Regions from separate parts of the Methylobacterium sp. OAE515 genome, predicted to be linked through region 3. Evidence: predicted binding sites of a transcription regulator. Region 3 holds the regulator's gene; each other region holds the start of a gene.

Region 1 (7,167 bases), 390 kb from region 3:
CCATGCCGGCCTGGTCGGGGCTCCAGACCGTATGCGAGGCCGACATCGCCGCCGCGGTGGTGCGCGGCTTCCTCACCGCGACCCGCGGCGCTAGCCGCCCCCGGCTCGTGGTGGCATGACCGGGCTCGACGCAGCGCTGATCGGCACGCTCTACCGGGCCGCCTGCCTCGCCGAACTCGACGCCCTCAAGCCCGGCAACGTCCACGCCTACGCGGCCGGCCACCGCATGGAGGTGGCGGATTTCGTCACGAGCGCCGACGTCTCAGCGGGCGCCCTTGCCGAACAGGGCGCGCAGGTCGGCGCCCGGATCCGCGGCGGCGTCGCCGCCACGATGGCGGCGGTGGGCCAGAACACCAATCTCGGCATTCTCCTCCTCTGCGCGCCGCTGGCCGCCGCCGCCGAGCGGGGCCAGACCGTCGCGTCTGTGCTCGGCAACCTCGACCGCACGGATTCGGAGGCGGTCTTCGCGGCGATCCGCCTCGCCAATCCCGGCGGGCTCGGCCGCGCCGGCCGGCACGACGTCTCCGCCGCGGCGCCCGGCTCGCTCATGGACGCGATGGCGGAGGCCGCCGACCGGGACCGCATCGCCCGGGCCTACGTGACCGGCTTCGCGGACGTGCCGGCGATCGGCCTCGCGGCCCTGAACACGGCCCGCGCCGAGGGCCTCGATCCCGCTTGGTGTACGACCGCCATCCACTTGGCCTACCTGCGCGCGGTGCCCGACAGCCATATCGCCCGCAAGCACGGCCCGGCTTCGGCCGACGGCGTCCGCCGGGAGGTCGAGGCTGCCCTCGCCGGGCTCGATCTCGCCCAGCGGCCGGTCGACGCGCTGCTCGCCCTTGATGCCTCGCTGAAGGCGCGCGGCCTCAACCCAGGCACGAGCGCCGATTTCACGGTGGCGACGCTGTTCTGGGACGCGCTCGCGGCCGCCGGTGCAGCTCTGGCCTGAACCGCGCGCACGATCCGGTGTTTCCCGTACGGACGACTTAGAAATTCCTTCATGTCAGGGCCTTGCGCGGGTTGTGAGCCGCAGGGCCCCGCTGTAGGGTCCGCCGCGCTGTCCGGCCCAACCGGCTCGGCCCATCCGGCTCGGCCGGCATGGTCGGGCGCCGATAACAAGGATGGCTTCCCGGCCGCGGCACCGCCCGGCGCGCGGCTTTTTTCGGAATCCAGGGAGAGACACCGAATGGCGAAGATCACCAAGGTTCAGGTCGGCGAAGCGCTCGTCGGCGAAGGCAACGAAGTCGCCCACATCGACCTCATCATCGGACCGCGCGGTTCGCCGGCCGAGACGGCCTTCTGCAACGGCCTCGTGAACAACAAGCACGGCTTCACCAGCCTGCTCGCGGTCATCGCGCCGAACCTGCCGTGCAAGCCGAACACCCTGATGTTCAACAAGGTCACCATCAACGACGCCCGTCAGGCCGTCCAGATGTTCGGCCCGGCCCAGCACGGCGTTGCCAAGGCCGTGCAGGACGCGGTGGCCGAGGGCATCATCCCGGCGGACGAGGCCGACGACCTGTACATCCTGGTCGGCGTGTTCATCCACTGGGAGGCGGCCGACGACGCCAAGATCCAGAAGTACAACTACGAGGCGACCAAGCTGTCGATCCAGCGCGCCGTCAACGGCGAGCCGAAGGCTTCGACGGTCACCGAGCAGCGCAACTCCGCGCAGCACCCCTTCGCCGCCAACGCTTAGATCGGGGACGGTCCTGGGCAGAGCGCGCCTCCGCCCGCACCGCGGGGCCTGATCCAGCGACTGGCTTCGATCTTTCTTGGCCGATAGGTAGGTCCTTGAACGGGACGGCGCGAGCCGTCCCGTTTTTTTGTGCGTCGCGTGCCGGCCATCGCGCGGCGCAGGACGTCATTGCAGGCCCACGGCATTCCTGGCCTTCTGAATTCCGGGTCGCTCCGCTGCGCGCCGCGATGGTTCATCCGGTCACCGATCCACGTCGACACGTGTCTTCGACCCGCCCCGTCATCCCGGGGCCGCGCAGCGGAACCCGGGATCCAGACACGCCGACGCGGCAAGGTCGGGCACCGCCAGCGGGTCTGGATTCCGGGCTCGCCTTCGGCGCCCCGGAATGGCGGCGCGGGGTTCCGCAGCGCCGCGAGAATCCAGGCGTCGGCTCGTCAACGCACGGGATCCGACCCTCGCGGCGCTGCGCCATCCTCAGTGCCAGGCGATCTGGACATTGAGGTCCCGGGTCTTCGCGGCGACCGCCGTGCCAGCCGTCAGGCCGGTCGTACGCACCGTGATCGGCGGTTCGACGCCGTTCGCCTCCAGGACGTTCAGGGCGATCGTGGGCTTGATCGCGAAGTCGACGTTCTGCGGGACGTCGCTGGACGCGAACGCCACCTGCTCGGGTCACGCCAATCACGTTCCCGTACTGATGCCGCGGACCGCCGCGGCAGACGTCATGCAGGCCGGCCACAACGTCGTCTTGACCAGAGCCCGGCCGCGGCAGCGGCAGGGGGAGCAGAGTCCAACAGAAAAGGGGCCGCCCTTCGGCGACCCCCTTCCTTCGTCTCGACGGGTGGCTTGGACTTAGAAGTCCATGCCGCCCATGCCGCCGCCGCCCGGCATCGCGGGAGCGCCGCTGTCCTTCTTCGGGGCGTCAGCGACCATCGCCTCGGTGGTCACCAGCAGGCCGGCCACGGAAGCCGCATCCTGCAAGGCGGTGCGCACCACCTTGGCCGGATCGACGATGCCGGCCTGGATCATGTCGACATACTCTTCGGTCTGGGCGTTGAAGCCGAAGGTCTCCGACGAGGTGTTGTCGGTGATCTTGCCGACCACGATCGAGCCCTCGACACCCGCGTTCTGGGCGATCTGGCGCAGCGGGGCCTCAAGAGCCTTGAGGACGATCTTGATGCCGGCCTGGACGTCCGGGATCTCGGACTTCAGCTCGGCGACCGCCTTCTTGGCGCGCAGCAGCGCGGTGCCGCCGCCCGGAACGATGCCTTCCTCGACCGCCGCGCGGGTGGCGTTGAGGGCGTCGTCGACGCGGTCCTTCTTCTCCTTGACCTCGACCTCGGTCGCGCCGCCGACGCGGATCACCGCGACGCCGCCTGCGAGCTTGGCCAGGCGCTCCTGCAGCTTCTCACGGTCGTAGTCCGAGGTGGTCTCCTCGATCTGCGCCTTGATCTGCGAGATGCGGCCCTCGATGTCGGACTTCTCGCCGACGCCGTCGATGATCGTGGTGTTCTCCTTCTCGATGCGCACGCGCTTGGCGCGGCCGAGCATGGGGAGCGTCACGTTCTCAAGCTTGATCCCGAGATCCTCGGCGATCATCTGGCCCTTGGTCAGGATCGCGATGTCCTCGAGCATCGCCTTGCGGCGATCACCGAAGCCCGGCGCCTTGACGGCCGCGACCTTCAGGCCGCCGCGGAGCTTGTTGACCACCAGCGTGGCCAGAGCCTCGCCCTCGATGTCCTCGGCGATGATCAGGAGCGGCTTGCCGGTCTGGACCACGGCCTCAAGCACCGGCAGCATGGCCTGGAGCGAGGAGAGCTTCTTCTCGTGGATGAGGATGTAGGGGTCCTCGAGCTCGGCGACCATCTTCTCCGCGTTCGTGATGAAGTACGGGGAGAGGTAGCCGCGGTCGAACTGCATGCCCTCGACGACGTCGAGCTCGGTCTCGGCGGTCTTCGCCTCCTCGACCGTAATCACGCCCTCGTTGCCCACCTTCTGCATGGCGTGGGCGATCATCTCGCCGATCTCCTTGTCGCCGTTGGCGGAGATCGTGCCGACCTGGGCGACCTCATCGGAGGTCGAGACCTTCTTGGCGCGCGCGATGATGTCCTTCACGGCGGCCTGGGTGGCGAGGTCGATGCCGCGCTTCAGGTCCATCGGGTTGATGCCGGCGGCGACGTACTTGGCGCCCTCGCGGACGATGGCCTGGGCCAGCACGGTCGCAGTGGTGGTGCCGTCACCCGCGATGTCGTTGGTCTTCGAGGCCACTTCGCGCACCATCTGGGCGCCCATGTTCTCGAACTTGTCGGCGAGCTCGATCTCCTTGGCGACCGTCACACCGTCCTTGGTGATGCGCGGGGCGCCGAAGCTCTTCTCGATTACGACGTTGCGGCCCTTCGGGCCCAGCGTCACCTTCACCGCGTCGGCGAGGATGTCGACGCCGCGCAGCATCTTATCGCGGGCGTCGGCGGAGAAACGAACGTCTTTCGCTGCCATGGTTTGCCTCTTGTCTCGTTGGGTTCTGCCCCAAGGCCTCAGGCGGCCTCAAAGGGCGGGGACGGATGGTCCGATCAGGCGGCGACGACGCCCATGATGTCGGATTCCTTCATGATCAGGAGGTCCTGACCGTCGATCTTGACCTCGGTGCCGGACCACTTGCCGAACAGGACGCGGTCGCCGGCCTTCACGTCGAGCGCGTTGACGCGGCCGGACTCGTCGCGGGCGCCAGGACCGACGGCGACAACCTCGCCCTCCTGCGGCTTCTCCTTGGCGGTGTCCGGGATGATGATGCCGCCCTTGGTCTTCTCTTCGCCTTCGATGCGACGGACGACCACGCGGTCGTGCAGCGGACGGAACTTCATGAGCTGCCCTCTTGCTTCAGGTCTGGAGTTGGCGTTGATGCGGCCGGCGGGACCGCTTGCGAACTCGACTGTTAGCACTCTGTCTCGGCGAGTGCCAAAGACGGCCGCGAGATAGGCCCGGCTTGGTTCCGAGTCAAGGCTGTCGCACCCCCGCGCGACGGTGCGATGACGCGCCGGCGGCTCTCTGTCTCCCACGTGGATAACGCGCTCTCATGCTGAGCCTGCACGGACCTGAAGGCCCGGTGGCGCTGCAACCCGGCAGCCCGATCGCGCACAACACCGTGTGGCTCGACCTGAACGACCCGACGCCGGAGGAGGCCAAGGCCGTCGAGACCGCGACCGGCTTGCGCGTCCCGTCCCGGGCGGCGCTCTCGGAGGTCGAGACGTCGAGCCGCCTGCGGCGGGTGAAGGGCGGGCTCTCGCTGTCGACGCCGATGATCACGTTCGAGCAGAGCGCGTCGCAGTTGAAGCCGCTGGGCTTCCTGCTGACCAAGGACCATCTCGTCACGATCCGTTTCCACGACCTGCGCGCCTTCGATTCCTCCGCGAAGCGCATCGCGGACGGCGACGGCAGCACGGCCCCGAGCGAAATCTTCCTCGTCGTCCTGGAGGAGCTGGTCGACAGCCTCGCGGACGCCCTCGAGGACATGGCGGCGGAACTCGATTCCCTCTCGACCCGGATCTTCGACTTCGACGTCCGCGGCGCAGACCGCCGCCGGCTGGAGAGCCCGCCGCCCCGCCGCCGCGACCTCGCCCTGCGCCGGATCCTGCGCGGCATCAGCAACCGCGGGAAGGTGCTGGGCAAGATTCGCGCGAGCCTGCTCGGGCTGGAGCGGATCGTCCCGTTCGTGTCGGCCGCCTGCGATGGGCTCGGCCTGCCCGAGGATGGGCGCTTCGATACGATCCGAAGGGACATCGAGTCCCTGGACGAGTTCGAGACCCGGCTCGCCGAGAACGTGCAATTCCTCCTCGACGCGGCTTTGGGCCTGATCAACATCGAGCAGAACAACGTCTTCCGGGTGCTGACGGTCGTCTCGGTGGTCGGTGTCCCGCCGACGCTGATCGCCTCGATGTACGGCATGAACTTCAAGCACATGCCGGAGCTGGAATGGGCCTACGGCTATCCCTACGCGCTCGGCCTGATCCTGCTCAGCGCGATCGCGCCGGTGATTTACTTCCGTCTCCGCGGCTGGTTCTGATATTGGCAAGTTCATTATAGTCAATATCAGATATTTCTATAGCAAATTTCGATTTTTAATGCGATGAAGGCGTGAAAACCATTTCGGCGGACCGTATCTTCCGAAGCATTCAGCGATGGCGATATCGCATTTGGACATCGATTAGCGCGTTGTTAACCGGACGGAAGCTATAGAGCCGTCCGGAGGAACCAATTGTGACCATGTTCAAGCGAGCAACGTACAGCGAGGCGCAGGCCAAGATCGAGGCGCTCGACCGGCCCTTGGCCATCATCGAGTTCGCGCTGGACGGCCGCGTGCTGCATGCGAACGAAAACTTCCTTAAGGTGATGAAGTACGCGCTCAATGATGTCGTCGGCAAGCATCACCGCATCTTCGTTGAAGACGCCTATGCCGCAAACGCCGAATATGCGGCGTTCTGGGACAGGCTGAAGGCCGGCCACTACGTGACCGGGGAATTTCCCCGGATCGATAAGGACGGTACCACGATCTGGCTCGAGGCGACCTACAACCCGATCCTCGACGCGAAGGGCCAGCCGGTGAAGGTGGTCAAGTTCGCCTCCGACATCTCGGCGAAGAAGAAGGAGATTACCCGCCTCCTGACGATGATCGACAATGTGCCGGTTGCGGTCATGACCGCCGACATGACCGACGATTTCAAGATCGATTACCTGAACGCCACGTCGCGCAAGACCCTGTCGACGATCGAGCAGCACCTGCCGATCAAGGTCGACGCGATGCTCGGCAGTTCGTTCGACGTCTTCCACAAGAACCCGCACCACCAGCGCACCATGCTGGCCGATGCCAGCCGGCTGCCGCACACCACCAAGATCAAGGTCGGGCCGGAGACGCTCAACCTGCAGGTCACGGCGGTGAACGACGAGAAGGGCCGCTACCTCGGGCCGATGCTGACCTGGGCCGTCGTCACCGCGCAGGTGAACATGGAGACCGAGGTCAAGCGGGTCGTCGAGGCGGTCGGATCCGCGATCCAGGAGATGCAGAGTTCCGCCGAGGGGCTGATGCAATCGGCCGAATCCGCGCGGCACAAGGCGTCGTCGGTGGCCGCCAATTCCGAGCAGATGAACGGCGCGATTCAGGAGATCTCCGGGCAGGTCGGCCGGGTCTCGGAGCGCGCACAACAGATCGCTGTCCAGGCTGAGACCACCGACGCGACGATGCGGCAGCTCGCCGACAACGCCCGCAAGGTCGACGCCGTCGTCGGCATGATCAAGTCGATCGCCGACCAGACCAATCTGCTGGCGCTCAACGCCACGATCGAGGCGGCCCGCGCCGGCGCGGCGGGCCGGGGCTTCGCGGTGGTGGCCTCGGAGGTGAAGGCGCTGGCCGAACAGACCGCCAAGGCCACCGGCGAGATCACCCAGCAGGTCTCGGCGATCCAGAGCGCCACGGGTGA
Region 2 (7,167 bases), 4.2 Mb from region 3:
CGGCTGATGATGAGGCCGCGGGAGAGCCGAGACCTGCGCCTGCTGTCGAATGACATCAGCCTATCGCCGGACGCGACTCTCACCTGGGCCTACGACGTCGCCGGCAATGCCGTGGCGACTGCGACGTTCGGGTCGTTGGCCGAGCGCCTTGTCGTGGAAAGTGTATCGCGGGTCGAACTCTCGGCCGCGGCCTATCCGGTCTTTGCCATCGCCGGTTCCGCCATCACGTTTCCCTTCCGGTACACCGACGACGAATGGACGGACCTCGGCAGTCTGACGGTTCGGCAGTATGCGGAGGAATCGCCAAGCCTGAGGGTCTGGGCGCAAGGGTTCGTGGCGGCCTATCCGACCGACACGCTGTCCTTGCTCAAGGACCTGAATGCGGGGGTCGGCAGCACCATCGTCTACCGGGTTCGGGAGGACGAAGGTACGCAGTCCCCGAGTGAGACCCTGTCCCTCGGGGTGGGTTCGTGCCGGGACTTGGCGACGCTCCTCGTCGAGGCGGTGCGCAGCCTCGGCTTCGGAGCCCGGGTCGTCTCAGGCTACCTCCATGACCCGTCGCGAACGTTGCTCGGCTCTGCGGATGCTGGAGCCACGCATGCCTGGGCAGAAATCTTCCTGCCGGGTGCGGGGTGGGTCACATTCGATCCGACGAACCAGAGCGTCGGCGGCGCGAACCTAATCCCCGTCGCGGTCGCACGCGACATCAGGCAAGCTATGCCGCTGATCGGAAGCTTCGTCGGGCCGGCAGATGCCTTCTCGGACATGTCCGTAGAGGTCAGCGTCGACGGGTAGGCGCCAAATGCTGGTTGTCGAAGATGACGTCGAGGTTGGCATGCTGATGGTGATCCGCGTCTGTTGCATACGCTGATCCGGACAAGGCTCGCCGAGGGTCGATAGGGGCGTTCATCCTGCGTGGAGTTCCGACGGCGTTCGTAGTCGGCAGGGGCGATAGCGACGTCGGGATTGGTTCTTAAATCCCTTGACGGACAACGGACGCGAACGGCACGGCTCGCCGTCTAAGGTCGAAAATCCATACGATGACGCAGCGACGCGCCGTGTTCCTGTTTGAGCTCGGCTCGCGACGCGCCAAGCGAGCGGTCATCATTGACGGCCTGAAAACCGTAAGTGCGGCGCGGAGCTGTCGTTAGTCTCAGCCGACCAATCCACCACTCAGCGGTGCTCCAAAGCGCTCTCCAAACAGCCGCATCGCGGCATGCCGGAGAGCGCTTTGAGTCTGTTTGGCAGGTCAGAAATCCATCCCACCCATGCCACCGCCGGCAGGCATGGCAGGAGCCTCCTTACGCGGAGCCTCGGAAATCATCGCCTCGGTGGTCACCAGCAGGCCGGCCACGGAGGCAGCTCCCTGGATCGCTGCACGGACTACCTTGGCCGGATCGACGATGCCGGCCTGGATCATGTCGACGTACTCTTCGGTCTGGGCGTTGAAGCCGAAGGTCTCCGACGAGGTGTTGTCGGTGATTTTGCCGACCACGATCGAGCCCTCGACACCCGAGTTCTGGGCGATCTGGCGCAGCGGGGCCTCGAGAGCCTTCAGCACGATCTTGATGCCGGCCTGGACGTCGGGGTTGTCGTTCGAGAGGCGCTGAACGGCTGCCTTGGCGCGCAGCAGCGCGGTGCCGCCGCCCGGGACGATGCCTTCCTCAACCGCCGCGCGGGTGGCGTTGAGGGCGTCGTCGACGCGGTCCTTCTTCTCCTTGACCTCGACCTCGGTCGAACCGCCGACGCGGATCACCGCGACGCCGCCCGCGAGCTTGGCCAGACGCTCCTGCAGCTTCTCACGGTCGTAGTCCGAGGTGGTCTCCTCGATCTGCGCCTTGATCTGCGAGATGCGGCCCTCGATGTCGGACTTCTCGCCGACGCCGTCGATGATCGTGGTGTTCTCCTTCTCGATGCGCACGCGCTTGGCGCGGCCGAGCATGGGGAGCGTCACGTTCTCAAGCTTGATCCCGAGATCCTCGGCGATCATCTGGCCCTTGGTCAGGATCGCGATGTCCTCGAGCATCGCCTTGCGGCGATCACCGAAGCCCGGCGCCTTGACGGCCGCGACCTTCAGGCCGCCGCGGAGCTTGTTGACCACCAGCGTGGCCAGAGCCTCGCCCTCGATGTCCTCGGCGATGATCAGGAGCGGCTTGCCGGTCTGGACCACGGCCTCAAGCACCGGCAGCATGGCCTGGAGCGAGGAGAGCTTCTTCTCGTGGATGAGGATGTAGGGGTCCTCGAGCTCGGCGACCATCTTCTCCGCGTTCGTGATGAAGTACGGGGAGAGGTAGCCGCGGTCGAACTGCATGCCCTCGACGACGTCGAGCTCGGTCTCGGCGGTCTTCGCCTCCTCGACCGTGATCACGCCCTCGTTGCCCACCTTCTGCATGGCGTGGGCGATCATCTCGCCGATCTCCTTGTCGCCGTTGGCGGAGATCGTGCCGACCTGGGCGATTTCTTCCGACGAGGCGACTTTGCGTGAGCGTTCGCCGATATCCTTCACGACTGCGGCTACCGCCAAATCGATGCCGCGCTTCAGGTCCATCGGGTTCATTCCGGCGGCGACGTACTTCACGCCCTCGCGGACGATGGACGCGGCCAGCACGGTCGCAGTGGTGGTACCGTCACCGGCCGTATCGCTGGACTTCGAGGCCACTTCGCGCACCATCTGGGCGCCCATGTTCTCGAACTTGTCGGCGAGCTCGATCTCCTTGGCGACCGTCACACCGTCCTTGGTGATCCGCGGGGCGCCGAAGCTCTTCTCGATCACGACGTTGCGGCCCTTCGGGCCCAGCGTCACCTTCACCGCGTTGGCGAGCAGTTCGACGCCACGCAGCATCTTCTCGCGGGCATCGACCGAAAAGCGAACGTCTTTGGCGGACATGGTGGGGCGCTCATCATCTGTCGTTTGACCCCGAGGCACGCCACAGCGGGCGCCTCAAAGGGCAGGTCGAGGATCAAGGCCGTTGCGGCCTGATCCGAGCTAGGCGACGACGCCCAGGATGTCGGATTCCCTCATGATCAGGAGGTCCTGACCGTCGATCTTGACCTCGGTGCCGGACCACTTGCCGAACAGGACGCGGTCGCCGGCTTTCACGTCGAGTGCGTTGATCTTGCCGGCCTCGTCCCGTGCACCTGGCCCCACGGCGACGACCTCACCTTCCTGCGGCTTCTCCTTGACCGTATCGGGAATGATGATGCCGCCCTTGGTTTTCTCTTCGCCTTCGATGCGACGGAGCACCACGCGGTCGTGCAGCGGACGGAATTTCATTGTGAGATCCTGATCGTTCCCAAGCGAGATCCAACCGACATGGTTGGCGCTGTCGCGGGAGAGGTAGCGGCGAAGAGGAGCATCGCGGCCCGATCGATGCACCTTAGCACTCGTCATACGGTAGTGCTAATCCTATTCCGGCAACCAAATCCGCCTTTTCACCTGTCGGGATACCTCGGAGAAGCGGGAGCATCAGTTCAAACATTACAGCTGCACGCCGCCTGATTCAGTCCGCTGATACTGTCACGATTCGGGTCATTCTCCCGCAGCTACACGTCCCGCCGTGCTCGTCGGTGTACCCGTTTAAGCCATCGCCGTTGGCGGCCTAGATGCCGCCGCTCTGCTGCGACACGAAGTCGAACACGTTGGCGGTGAGCATGCTGGGTGCGTACGGCTTGGCCATGAAGCGCGCGCCTTCTGGCAAGTCGGCGGCTTTGGGGTAGCTCTGGCCTGACACGATCAGCAAGCTGATCTCGGGCCACCGCGCCGAGACTGCCTTCGCCAGCTGATGGCCGTTCAGGTCGCCGCGACACATATCGACGTCAGTGATCATCACACGCACGTCGGTGCGAGTCCCGAGTACGCCAAGCGCCTCGCCAGCGCTGCGCGCTTCGAACACGACCATTCCGGAATCGCCCAACATCTGGGCCATGTCCATCAGCTGCACTGCATCATCGTCGACGATGAGGACGCCGAGCTGGTGCAAGGCCAACTTTGCCCGTTGGTTTAGAGCAGCGGGGGCCGTCATGATCCGGACGGCCCGCTTAGGTGGCTTGAGAGGGTGGTGATTCGGGAGCCGACCATTCTCACCGCCTTGCGCAGCTGCGCGTCCGTCACGCCGAAACGCTCGGACCAGGCAGCTCGAACGACGTGATCATGAATGTCGATATGGATGGCGGCGCGACTTTGATCGGCTGTCGAGCTGAACGGCATGGGAGCTTCGCGACTTCTCACGAAGACCGCGCCTCAGGTATTCTGTTGGATGGATGATTGCCAACGTGGGACAACCGGCAGGGTTGCATCGTTCCCTCGCCGAATGCTGCTACCTCTTCGCGGACTGACAGCGGCTCCCAATCGCGGCTTCAGCGACGGATGAGCGACCGTCGTAGATCCATGCAGATCGAGGCCCGCGTTCGCATCACACAATGCGATGTGACGTGTATGCTTAGCGCGCAGCAGGAGCGACCATGAACTACACATTCGAGTTTTACCGCATCAGGCCGGGCGATAAGGCGCATGCCACGCTAGAGCGAATCCAGCAGGAGGCATCGGATCTGGATGCCGCGATGATGAAGGCTCGTTCTTTGTTCGGGTCTTTGGACCTCCCGCAAAAGCCTGATGGCGTTCGCATTCTCGATGAAGGCGGAGCCGAGGTCTTCGTGTGGAACCCGGGAGGACACTGAGGCCGGCCGGATCTGAAACATCACGGGCAGCATCGCAGCCAGGTCTGATCACGGCTGGCGAGGCATGTTGCCGCTCCGCAAAGCTGGGGCCAACCAAATATGCGATGCCGCCCAACATGCAGCGTAGGGAAGGGTTGTTAACCTAGTCTCAACAGTTGGTCACGCTCGCGCGGCTCCTCATGGCGGAGTATGCTTGGCGCCAACTGAGGAATATGGGACCCGGAATGCGCACGCTCGAGCTTTATGCCAGTCCTGATGGAGACCGATGGGACTAGATGCGCAGTTTTAAGGGCGGCCTCGCTTTCGTCCGACACTCGGCCAACGAGGCGTTCGGTGAAACCGTCACTGATATCGACCTCGGCTCATTCCCAGCCCTCGGCCCCGACAACCCTGAGCATCGCGAGAGTCTTCCCGGAGAGGTATCACCCAGCAGAGCCACGCCGGCGGTCGCCGAGATCCTGTCACGCCGTTTAGATTCCCACGCTCGCAGCACCGGCTTCAGCCGCCTGTTTGACGGTTGCCCCCCTGCGCAGCGCCTCGGCTATTGTGGACGATGCTGTGTCGATCGCGCCGGCCCGCTCGTCCCCGAAGTCACGCATGCTGTTTGTCTCGGTACCCATCCGCGCATGGTAATTGTCGGGGAAGCGCGCGTCCATTCGCATCTTCAGGATCTTCGTGGCGGCGCGATAATCGTCATCGAAGTTCCTGCTTCTGGTCGCGGTCTGGCCCCTGTAGGCTCCTGCCTCGTTCTCTTTTCCAATCGAGGTGCTTCTACGCTGCCCCCCACTGCCGAAGAGAAACTGGACGATTTTGGAGAGCAGCCACATGAGTGAGTTCATCGGAGTGTCCTGAACGGGCAGCAGCGGCGGTGCCTTTTCGGAGGCAACGCATACCAGCTAGCTTCGGGCTCAGAGGCGCCGCCATGATGCCCGCTGAGCAGTAGAGCCGAATGGCAGGCCCACGAAGCGGGGCAGCGAGCGAGGCAGACTGAGTGCGTCCAGTCATAGAGGCTTCAAGCCGACTAATTTTCTTCCTATGTTATACAGTCGCTTCTCGTCTTCATGCGCGCATCTTGAAAGATTCGAAATTTTGTGATTATCGCGCTGGCCGTGTTTATAAGATTGTATTACAGCATCCATGTGCCGTGAATTGTCTTTGCTGAAGGCTGCTTTCAGGTCGTTGCGGCCTTGAACATTTTCCCCCGAATTCAAACTCCAATCCAAGTCCTCTTTGACCGCTTTCCAATTTGCAGACATTTATTCCTCCCGTGCCCTCTTGTGGAGCTATCGGAGAATACGCTCGTTTTCGGTTCCGTCGAGTCGATGAGTATCCGCTGTCGAGTAGCGGGGGCCGTGCGCTGATCTCACTTGGTGCGAGGCAAGAGATTGCCACCTACCGAGACAATGGCAGGTCCGCGCCATGATGCAGAGGCCTGCATTGGAACGGGAGCCGCCCGTAAGTTGGGGCCCAGGAAGGCGAAAACGAGGTGTTCGGCGCTGGTAAGCAAGCGCACTTCGGGCACGGCGACCGCCAGCAGGACCCGGAAGGCGGCATGACCGGCCGGATGGACGAACGGGCCGGCCGCCCATTCGGCTTTGTCCTGTCCGAGGACGAGGACCGGCGCGAGTGCATCGGTCGGTCGCTCTCGTCGGAGGGCTTCGATGTCTTGGCGTTTATCGACTTCGGCAGTGCGCAGGCGTAGCACGACGAGGAGACGCCGGAGGTCGCGATCGACGCCGCCGCGGCCGGTCACGGATTAGAGATCGTCGCCGAAATCCTCGCTGCGCGGCGGGCGCATAATGTTAATCGCCTGATCTCGCTGTCGGACGGCTTCGAAGCTGGGACCTACTTCGCCGCGCACTGCTTCAGCGTGAAGGGCTCGCATCGCCGAAGTGACGGCGTCGAGCCTACTCGTCTGCGACTTCGACGGGCATGTCCGTGAAGGGAATGGGAAGCCGGAGGCGACGGCGTTCCATATCCATGACCGGCCTCACCGATCTCGTCCAAGGGCGCGAGCCGAATTCCAGCGCAAGCCTTCCGATGCCGCCCGCAATGGCTTCAAGCGGAACGCACGAACCGACCAGTGGGAAGTCTCGCCCGGAGTGCTCCCAGAGCCTCGTTGGCGGCCCTTCGCCCGCTGTCGTGGGCCCCGTGGGCGGTCGTGAAGTCGAAGGGGTGCGTCGCCTCGCCCGCGAAGAACAGCCGGTCCTCGAACGGCCGGGCCAGCCGCGCCCTCGCGTTCGATTGCCCCGGCAGGGCGCAGCTATAGGCGCCGCCGATGGACGCCATTCGGCTCCATGACGTGGCCGCAAACGGTCGGAGGGTCGAGGCCACATCACTCCCGAACAGGGCGCCCAACTCGGCCGTAGCGCGGGCGAAGCCGGCGGCCGGGCCTTCCTCCTCCAAGATGCGGGCTCCTTCGCCGCCGAGGAACGCCTCGATGACCGGCCAGCCGTTGGGCCGGATGGAATACGCGGCTGACCGCGCGTC
Region 3 (7,167 bases):
CGCCCGGACCGCCCGGCCATTGCGTGTGCAGCTTGGCCTGCGGGTAGAGCGCGAACCGCTCCTGCCCGGTGAACACCGTCTCTAGATCCTCGACCGGGAGGCGCGCGTAGGGGCCGTAGGTCTCCGGATCGCCGCCCGAGCGTCCGCGCCCGACCTGATCGACCACGTAGACGGCAAAGCCTTTGGCGGCGAAGTGGTCGGCCCAACCCGGCCGGCCGTCGGGCGTGCCGAGAAAGTTGGTCCCGGTCTGAGCGGTACCGTGCACCATCACGATCGGATAGCGCTGCGTGACCCGCTCCGGCACGCGGTAGGTCACGAACATCTGGCCGGAGGCGGTGGTCTTGTCCTTGGCGGTCTCATAGTGGCCGCCGACGAAGAAGTAGCCGGCGCCCGGCGCAGGCTTGAACGGCTCGGCTGCTTGAGCCGGCGCGCCTGAAGCGAGGCACATGAGGATCAGGGCGCCGGCAAGGGCGGTCTTGCGCATGGTTTCCTCCCGCGGGCGTCTGGTGCGCCCGGCGGGGGGCATATCAGCGGGAAAGATCCGGCTGGTCCAGCCGGATCCTGCACGCGGTCAGGCGTGGGCGAAGCGCGGCTTCTTGCCGAGGGCCTCCTCGACGGTGCCGGCGCCGTCGAGATAGCCGTGCACCTTCGGGTTCGGCATGATCAGCGAGGCCACGAAGGCGATCGCCATCAGCACGGTCACGTACCAGAAGAACGTGCTCTCCATGCCGTTGTCCTTGAACCACAGCGCCACGAACTCGGCGGTGCCGCCGAAGGTGGCGTTGGCCACCGCGTAGGACAGGCCGACGCCGAGCGCGCGCACGTTGGTCGGGAACAGCTCCGCTTTCACGATGCCGCTGATGCCCGTGTAGAACGACACCACCGCGAGCCCGAGGGTGATGAGCGCGAAGGCGAGGTAGGGATCCTTGTTGGTCCCGAGAGCGGTCATCAGCGGCACGACCATCAGCGTGCCGAGTCCACTGTACAGCAGCATGTTCGCCTTGCGGCCGATCCTGTCGGACAGCGCACCGAAGATCGGCTGGATCGCCATGTAGACGAACAGAACCACGGTCATCACCTGCGAGGCCGAGGTCTTCGGCATGCCGGCGGTGTTGACCAGGTACTTCTGCATGTAGGTCGTGAAGGTGTAGAAGCTCAGGGAGCCGCCGGCCGTGTAGGCCACGACGACCAGGAACGCCCGCCAATGCTTGAACAGCTCGGCGAAGGTGCCGGCCGTCTCCTTGTCGCTGCTGTCCTTGGTCTCCGCCAGCGAGCGCCGCAGATAGAGCGCCACGACCGCGAGGCCCGCGCCGATGAAGAACGGGATGCGCCAGCCCCATGCGGTGAGTTCGGGCCCGGTCATGACCGTCTGGAGCAGGACCAGCACCAGCGAGGCGAGGAGCTGGCCGCCGATCAGCGTCACGTACTGGAACGAGGCGAAGAAGCCGCGTTGTCCCTTGATGGCGACCTCGCTCATGTAGGTCGCCGACGTGCCGTACTCGCCGCCGACCGACAGGCCCTGCAGCATGCGGGCGAGCAGCAGCAGCACGGGCGCGAGGGTGCCGACGTGCTCGTAGGTCGGCAGGATGCCGATCAGGAGCGAGCCGAAGCACATCATCAGAACCGAGATGACCATCGAGGTCCGGCGCCCGACCCGGTCGGCGATGCGGCCGAACAGCCAGCCGCCGATCGGCCGCATGAAGAAGCCGACCGCGAAGATGCCGGCGGTCTGGAGCAGCTGGCTCGTGGAGTCGCCCTTCGGGAAGAAGGCCGGCGCGAAGTAGAGGGCGAAGAACGCGTAGCAGTAGAAGTCGTACCACTCGACGAGGTTGCCCGACGACGAGCCGACGATCGCCCAGATGCGACGCTTCCGGTCGGCTGCGTCGTCGTGGGCGCCCGGTGCGATACCGATCGTATCGTCTCTCGAGGCGGACATGGCGTCTCCGTCGATCACTTTTTCAGCCGGCAACAAGCCGGGCTCTTCTTCGTAGGACGCGACGTTACAGGTGATGACCGTGATCGCAAGTCCGTGAGGGGACTTAGCCACGACCCGTTGCAGGCAGTGTCATCGTCTTGCGGCTGTCCCAGAGAAAGGCGCCTGCATCTTCCGAGATTCTCGTGCGGCGCCCAAAGGATGGGATTGCGCGCTCCGCTGCTCGGCTCCGGGATGACGGGACGGACGAGATCGCCGCCAGCGGCGGTCCCGACGTCGAGGACGCGGCGGAACGGTTTGGCCTGGGGGCTCGTTGCGGGCCGGCGCGGCGCGTCGAGGGCGCTCCGTCATCGCCAGGAGGAGAGGCCATGAAGCGGATTCTGAGAGACACGGTAGCGGCCGTGATCGTCGTCGCCGGAGCGGCCACCGCGTTCGCACAGGGTGGTCCCGGGGGCGGCGGCGCGGGTGGCGGTCCCGGCGGTGGCGGAGCCGGTGGCGCGGCTGGCGGCCCCGCGGCGGGCGGTGGCGGTGCGGGCGGCGCCGGACCAGGCGGCGGTGCCGGCAGTGCAGGCGGCGGGGGCGTTCGCGGCGGCGCCGGCGGGGCCGAGAGCGGCCCGCGCGGTGGGGCCGAAGGCGGGGCGCGCGGTGGAGCCGAGAGCGGCCCGCGCGGTGCTGAGCCGGGTGGCCGCGGTGCCGAGGGGCCGGGGCGTCAAGGCGGCGCGGCCGAGCGTAACGGGGCCGGGGACCGCACCGGGCCCGGCGGTGCCCTGGGCGCCGCGGAGCGCGGCGGTCGCGACACCGGTCCCGCGGGTGAGCGCGGCAATCGCGATGCGGCCGGTCCCAACCAGGGCGGTCGGGGCGCGGCCGGCGAGCGCGGCGGCCGCGAGGGCGCCCGTGAGGGTGTCCGCGGCGGTGGGTCGGCCCGCGGCGCGGTGGGCCGCCTCGACACGCGGCAGCGCACGGAGTTCCGGAGCTCGATCACCCGCCTCGGTGTCTCGCCGCTGCGCGACGTCGCGTTCGGCCTCGCGGTGGGCACTGCTATCCCGCGGTCGGTCACCCTTCACCGGCTTCCGCCGGCGATCGTCTCGCTCGTCCCGGAATACGAGGGCTACGAGTTCATCCTCGTGCGCGACGACATCGTCATCATTGATCCCGACACCTACGAGATCGTGGACGTGATCCCGGCCTGAACGTCGGCACCGTTCGCGTGATGGGCGCCGGGCGGGTCTTAGCCTGCCCGGTGCCTCTCACCGCCCCCCGTCGAGCAGCTTGGAAACGACCCGCGCGGTGTAGTCGACCATCGGCACGATGCGCGCGTAGTTCAGCCGCGTCGGGCCGATGACGCCGACGACTCCGACGATCTGCTGCGACCCGTCGCGGAATGGCGCCGCGATCAGCGACGACCCGGAGAGCGAGAACAGCTTATTCTCGGAGCCGATGAAGATGCGCACGCCCTCGCCGCCCTCGGCCCGGGCCAGAAGATCGATGACGTCCTTCTGGGTCTCCAGATCGTTGAACAGCAGGCGGATACGCTCGAGATCCTCAGCCGCGCGCAGGTCGTCGAGCAGGTTGGCCTGTCCGCGCACGATGAGCTGACGCGCCTCCGTCGGGCCGACCGGCGTGGCGAGCCCGGCATCGACCAGGCGCTCCGTCAGCGCGTCGAGCTCCCGCTTCATCGCCTTCCGTCCGGTCTCGATCTCGGCGCGCAGCGATCCGAGGGTCCGGCCCTGCAGCCGCGCGTTGAGGTAGTTGGTGGCCTCCTGGAGCGCGCCCGCCGGCAGTCCGGGGGGCAGATCCACCAGCCGGTTCTCCACCGAGCCGTCATCCGAGACCAGGATGACGAGGGCGCGGGCCGGATCGAGGCGGACGAATTCGATATGCTTCAGGTTGACGTTGGCCTTTGTGGTCAGCACCACGCCGGCCCCGCGCGAAACGCCTGACAGCATGGTCGAGGCTTCGGCCAGTGCCGACTCGAAGGTGTGGCCCGAGGCGGCAGCCCGCATCTGCGCCTCGATGCGCCGCTGCTCGTCCTGACTGACATCGCCGAGTTCGAGCATCGCGTCGACGAAGAACCGCAAGCCCAACTCGGTCGGCAGGCGCCCGGCCGAGGTGTGAGGCGCGAAGATCAGGCCGGAATGCTCCAGATCCGCCATCACGTTGCGAATTGAAGCCGGCGACAGGGCCATCGGCAGGATACGGGCGAGATTGCGCGATCCCACCGGCTCGCCCGTCGTGAGGTAGCTCTCGACGATCTGCCGGAAGATCTCGCGCGCCCGCTCGTTGAGTGCGGCAAGCGCCTGCATGGGCTGGCTGTTCGGAAATCGGGGGTGGGGGTCTGTCACGCGGTCATCCTGTGGTCCGATCATGTCCGTCCAACACGCGCGGATCAATCCACACGGCGATGCTTGCTCGCGGTGGCGCGGCGGCCTAAGAGCCCGGCCCTCGACTTCTCACCATAGAAGGGGCCTGCGATGCGGCCTTCCAAGCGTGCCGCCGACGAATTGCGGCCCGTGAGCCTGGAGCGCGCTGTGTCGCGCTACGCCGAGGGCTCCTGCCTCGTCAGCTTCGGCAACACCCGGGTGCTCTGCACCGCCTCTCTGGAGGAGCGTGGGCCCCCGTGGCTGCGCGGCTCAGGCAAGGGCTGGGTCACGGCCGAATACGCCATGCTCCCGCGTGCGACCCACGAACGCACCCGCCGCGAGGTCGGTTCCGGCAAGCCGTCGGGCCGGACGCAGGAGATCCAGCGCCTGATCGGCCGGTCGCTGCGCGCCGTGACCAACCTGCCGGCGCTCGGCGAGCGCCAAGTCACGGTCGATTGCGACGTGATCCAGGCCGATGGCGGCACCCGGACCGCCGCCATCACCGGCGCCTGGGTGGCGTTGCACGATTGCTTCGCCTGGATGCGGGCGCGCTCGATCATCTCGGTCGATCCGCTGCGCGACCACGTCGCCGCCGTATCGTGCGGCCTGTACAAGGGCACGCCGGTCCTCGACCTCGACTACGCCGAGGATTCGGCGGCCGAGACCGACGCCAACTTCGTGCTCACCGGCCGGGGCGGCATCGTCGAGGTGCAGGGCACCGCCGAGATGGAGCCGTTCTCGCAGGATCAGCTCCTCGAGCTGCTGCGGCTCGCCCGCGCCGGCACCGACCGGCTGGTCGCGCTTCAGAAGGAGGCGATCGCGTGAGCCGGCGACTGACGGGCAAGGTGGTGATCGCCACCCACAATGCCGGCAAGCTCGCCGAGATGCGCGAGCTGCTGGCGCCTTTCGGAATCGAGGCCGTCTCGGCCGGTGAGCTCGGCCTGCCGGAGCCGGAAGAGACCGGCACGATGTTCGCCGAGAACGCCGCCATCAAGGCGAAGGCTGCCGCCGACGCCACCGGGCTGCCGGCCTTCGCGGACGATTCCGGCCTGTGTGTGGATGCCCTTGACGGGGCGCCGGGCATCTTCTCGGCCCGCTGGGCCGGACCGACCAAGGACTTCACCGGCGCCATGGCGCGGATCTTCGCCGAGCTAGACCGGCGCGGCGCGGCGGAGCGCCGGGCGCATTTCGTCTCGGCGCTGGTGCTCGCCTGGCCGGATGGCCACGCGGAGCTGTTCGAGGGCCGGGTGTTCGGCGAGCTCGTCGCGGCGCGAGGCTCGGCCGGGTTCGGCTACGACCCGATCTTCCGGCCCGACGGGCATGAGCGCACGTTCGGCGAGATGACCGCGGACGAGAAGCACGGCGTCGATTGGCAGAAGGGCGCGGGGCTCTCGCACCGGGCGCGGGCTTTCGTCGATCTCAGCCGGGCGTGCCTCGCGCCCGCGTCCTGATTGCCAAACGGGCCGCGCGCGCTCACATCCCGGCGATCATGACACCGACCGGCCCGGACCACCCGACCCGCGACGCGGGCTTCGGGATCTACCTGCACTGGCCCTTCTGCGCGGCGAAGTGCCCGTATTGCGACTTCAACAGCCATGTCCGCCACGCGGGCGTGGACGAGCCGCGCTTTCTCGACGCGTTCCGCGCCGAGATCGCCCACAACGCCGCGCGCACGCCTGGGCGCAAAGTCACCAGCATCTTCCTGGGCGGCGGGACGCCTTCGCTGATGCAGCCCGCGACGGTCGCCGGCCTGCTCGAGGCCGTGGCGGGCCACTGGAGCGTGGCGCCCGACGCCGAGATCACCCTGGAGGCGAACCCGTCGAGCGTCGAGGCCGGCCGCTTCCGCGGCTACCGCGCGGCCGGCATCAACCGCGTCTCGCTCGGCGTACAGGCGCTGGACGACGCGTCCCTGCGGACGCTCGGCCGCCTCCACGACGCGGCGCAGGCGCTGGCGGCGATCGAGGTCGCCCAGGCGGTCTTCACGCGCATGTCCTTCGACCTGATCTACGCCCGCCCCGGCCAGACGCCGGCCGCGTGGCGGTCCGAGCTGGGCGAAGCTCTGGCGCGGGCGGCCGAGCATCTGAGCCTCTATCAGCTGACGATCGAGCCGGGCACGCCGTTCCACGGTCTCGCGGCCGCCGGCAAGCTGGTGACCCCGGACGACGAGACCGGCCGCGCCCTCTACGACGTGACGCAGGATCTCTGCGCCAAAGCCGGCCTGCCGGCTTACGAGATCTCGAACCATGCCCGGCTGGGCGCGGAATCGCGCCACAACCTGCTTTACTGGCGCTACGGCGAATATGCCGGCATCGGACCGGGCGCCCACGGGCGGCTGGTCACGGAGCACGGGCGGATCGGCACCGTCACCGAGCGGTCGCCGGAGGCGTGGCGCGCGAAGGTTGAGCGCGACGGCCACGGTGTTGTCGAAACCGAGACGCTGTCGTTTGAAGATCAGGCCGACGAGTTCCTAGTGATGGGTCTGCGGCTCGCCGAGGGGATCGACCCCGCCCGCTACGCCGCGCTGAAGGGCCGTCCGCTCAACGGCAACCGGATCGGGATGCTGATGGGCGACGGGTTGCTGGAATGGCGGCCCGGCGGCCGCATCGCCGCGACCGCCCGCGGTGCGCCCGTGCTCAACGCCCTGGTGGCGGAACTCGCGACCTGATCAGATCCCCGGCTTGGCCAGCACGCGCGGCGCCGGGCTCACGACAGGCGCGGCGTTGTTGCGGATCTCGTAGACCGCCAGCGCGCGCTCGCTCTGACCGTCCGGGCGGAAGCGGAACGTGCCGTCGACCCCGGCGAAGCCGGATCCGCTGGTGAGCGTCGTCTCGGCGAAGCGCTGCGAGCCGTACTGGCGCGCCAGGGCGGCGGCGA

What was found. The regulator HrcA, encoded in region 3, represses chaperone genes, less so after heat shock. The targets are predictions, from matches to a motif close to GTTAGCACTCNCNNNNNGNGAGTGCTAAC.
Region 1: a site for HrcA is predicted at 4,628-4,656, ahead of groES (co-chaperone GroES). Genes of this name have one in related genera too.
Region 2: a site for HrcA is predicted at 3,377-3,405, ahead of groES (co-chaperone GroES). Genes of this name have one in related genera too.

The regions. Positions count from the first base shown of each region.
Region 1 is NZ_JBGMUV010000001.1:5,181,820-5,188,986, reverse strand. Features, by position in the region: gene ABIE45_RS25320 (RimK family alpha-L-glutamate ligase) at 1-119, shown strand, start outside; gene ABIE45_RS25315 (triphosphoribosyl-dephospho-CoA synthase) at 116-949, shown strand; gene fae (5,6,7,8-tetrahydromethanopterin hydro-lyase) at 1,187-1,699, shown strand; gene ABIE45_RS25305 (hypothetical protein) at 2,174-2,359, opposite strand; gene groL (chaperonin GroEL) at 2,549-4,192, opposite strand; gene groES (co-chaperone GroES) at 4,267-4,557, opposite strand; gene ABIE45_RS25290 (CorA family divalent cation transporter) at 4,770-5,756, shown strand; gene ABIE45_RS25285 (methyl-accepting chemotaxis protein) at 5,957-7,167, shown strand, end outside.
Region 2 is NZ_JBGMUV010000001.1:1,347,171-1,354,337, forward strand. Features, by position in the region: gene ABIE45_RS06625 (transglutaminase family protein) at 1-795, shown strand, start outside; gene groL (chaperonin GroEL) at 1,250-2,887, opposite strand; gene groES (co-chaperone GroES) at 2,987-3,274, opposite strand; gene ABIE45_RS06640 (response regulator) at 3,600-4,022, opposite strand; gene ABIE45_RS06645 (DUF3606 domain-containing protein) at 4,019-4,207, opposite strand; gene ABIE45_RS06650 (hypothetical protein) at 4,462-4,677, shown strand; gene ABIE45_RS06655 (hypothetical protein) at 5,148-5,516, opposite strand; gene ABIE45_RS06660 (hypothetical protein) at 6,164-6,379, shown strand; partial or broken gene ABIE45_RS06665 (class II aldolase/adducin family protein) at 6,567-6,701, shown strand; gene ABIE45_RS06670 (NAD(P)/FAD-dependent oxidoreductase) at 6,736-7,167, opposite strand, start outside.
Region 3 is NZ_JBGMUV010000001.1:5,573,636-5,580,802, reverse strand. Features, by position in the region: gene ABIE45_RS27160 (alpha/beta hydrolase) at 1-484, opposite strand, end outside; gene ABIE45_RS27155 (MFS family transporter) at 572-1,936, opposite strand; gene ABIE45_RS27150 (DUF1236 domain-containing protein) at 2,302-3,123, shown strand; gene hrcA (heat-inducible transcriptional repressor HrcA) at 3,181-4,236, opposite strand; gene rph (ribonuclease PH) at 4,405-5,118, shown strand; gene rdgB (RdgB/HAM1 family non-canonical purine NTP pyrophosphatase) at 5,115-5,744, shown strand; gene hemW (radical SAM family heme chaperone HemW) at 5,783-6,958, shown strand; gene ABIE45_RS27125 (penicillin-binding protein activator) at 6,959-7,167, opposite strand, start outside.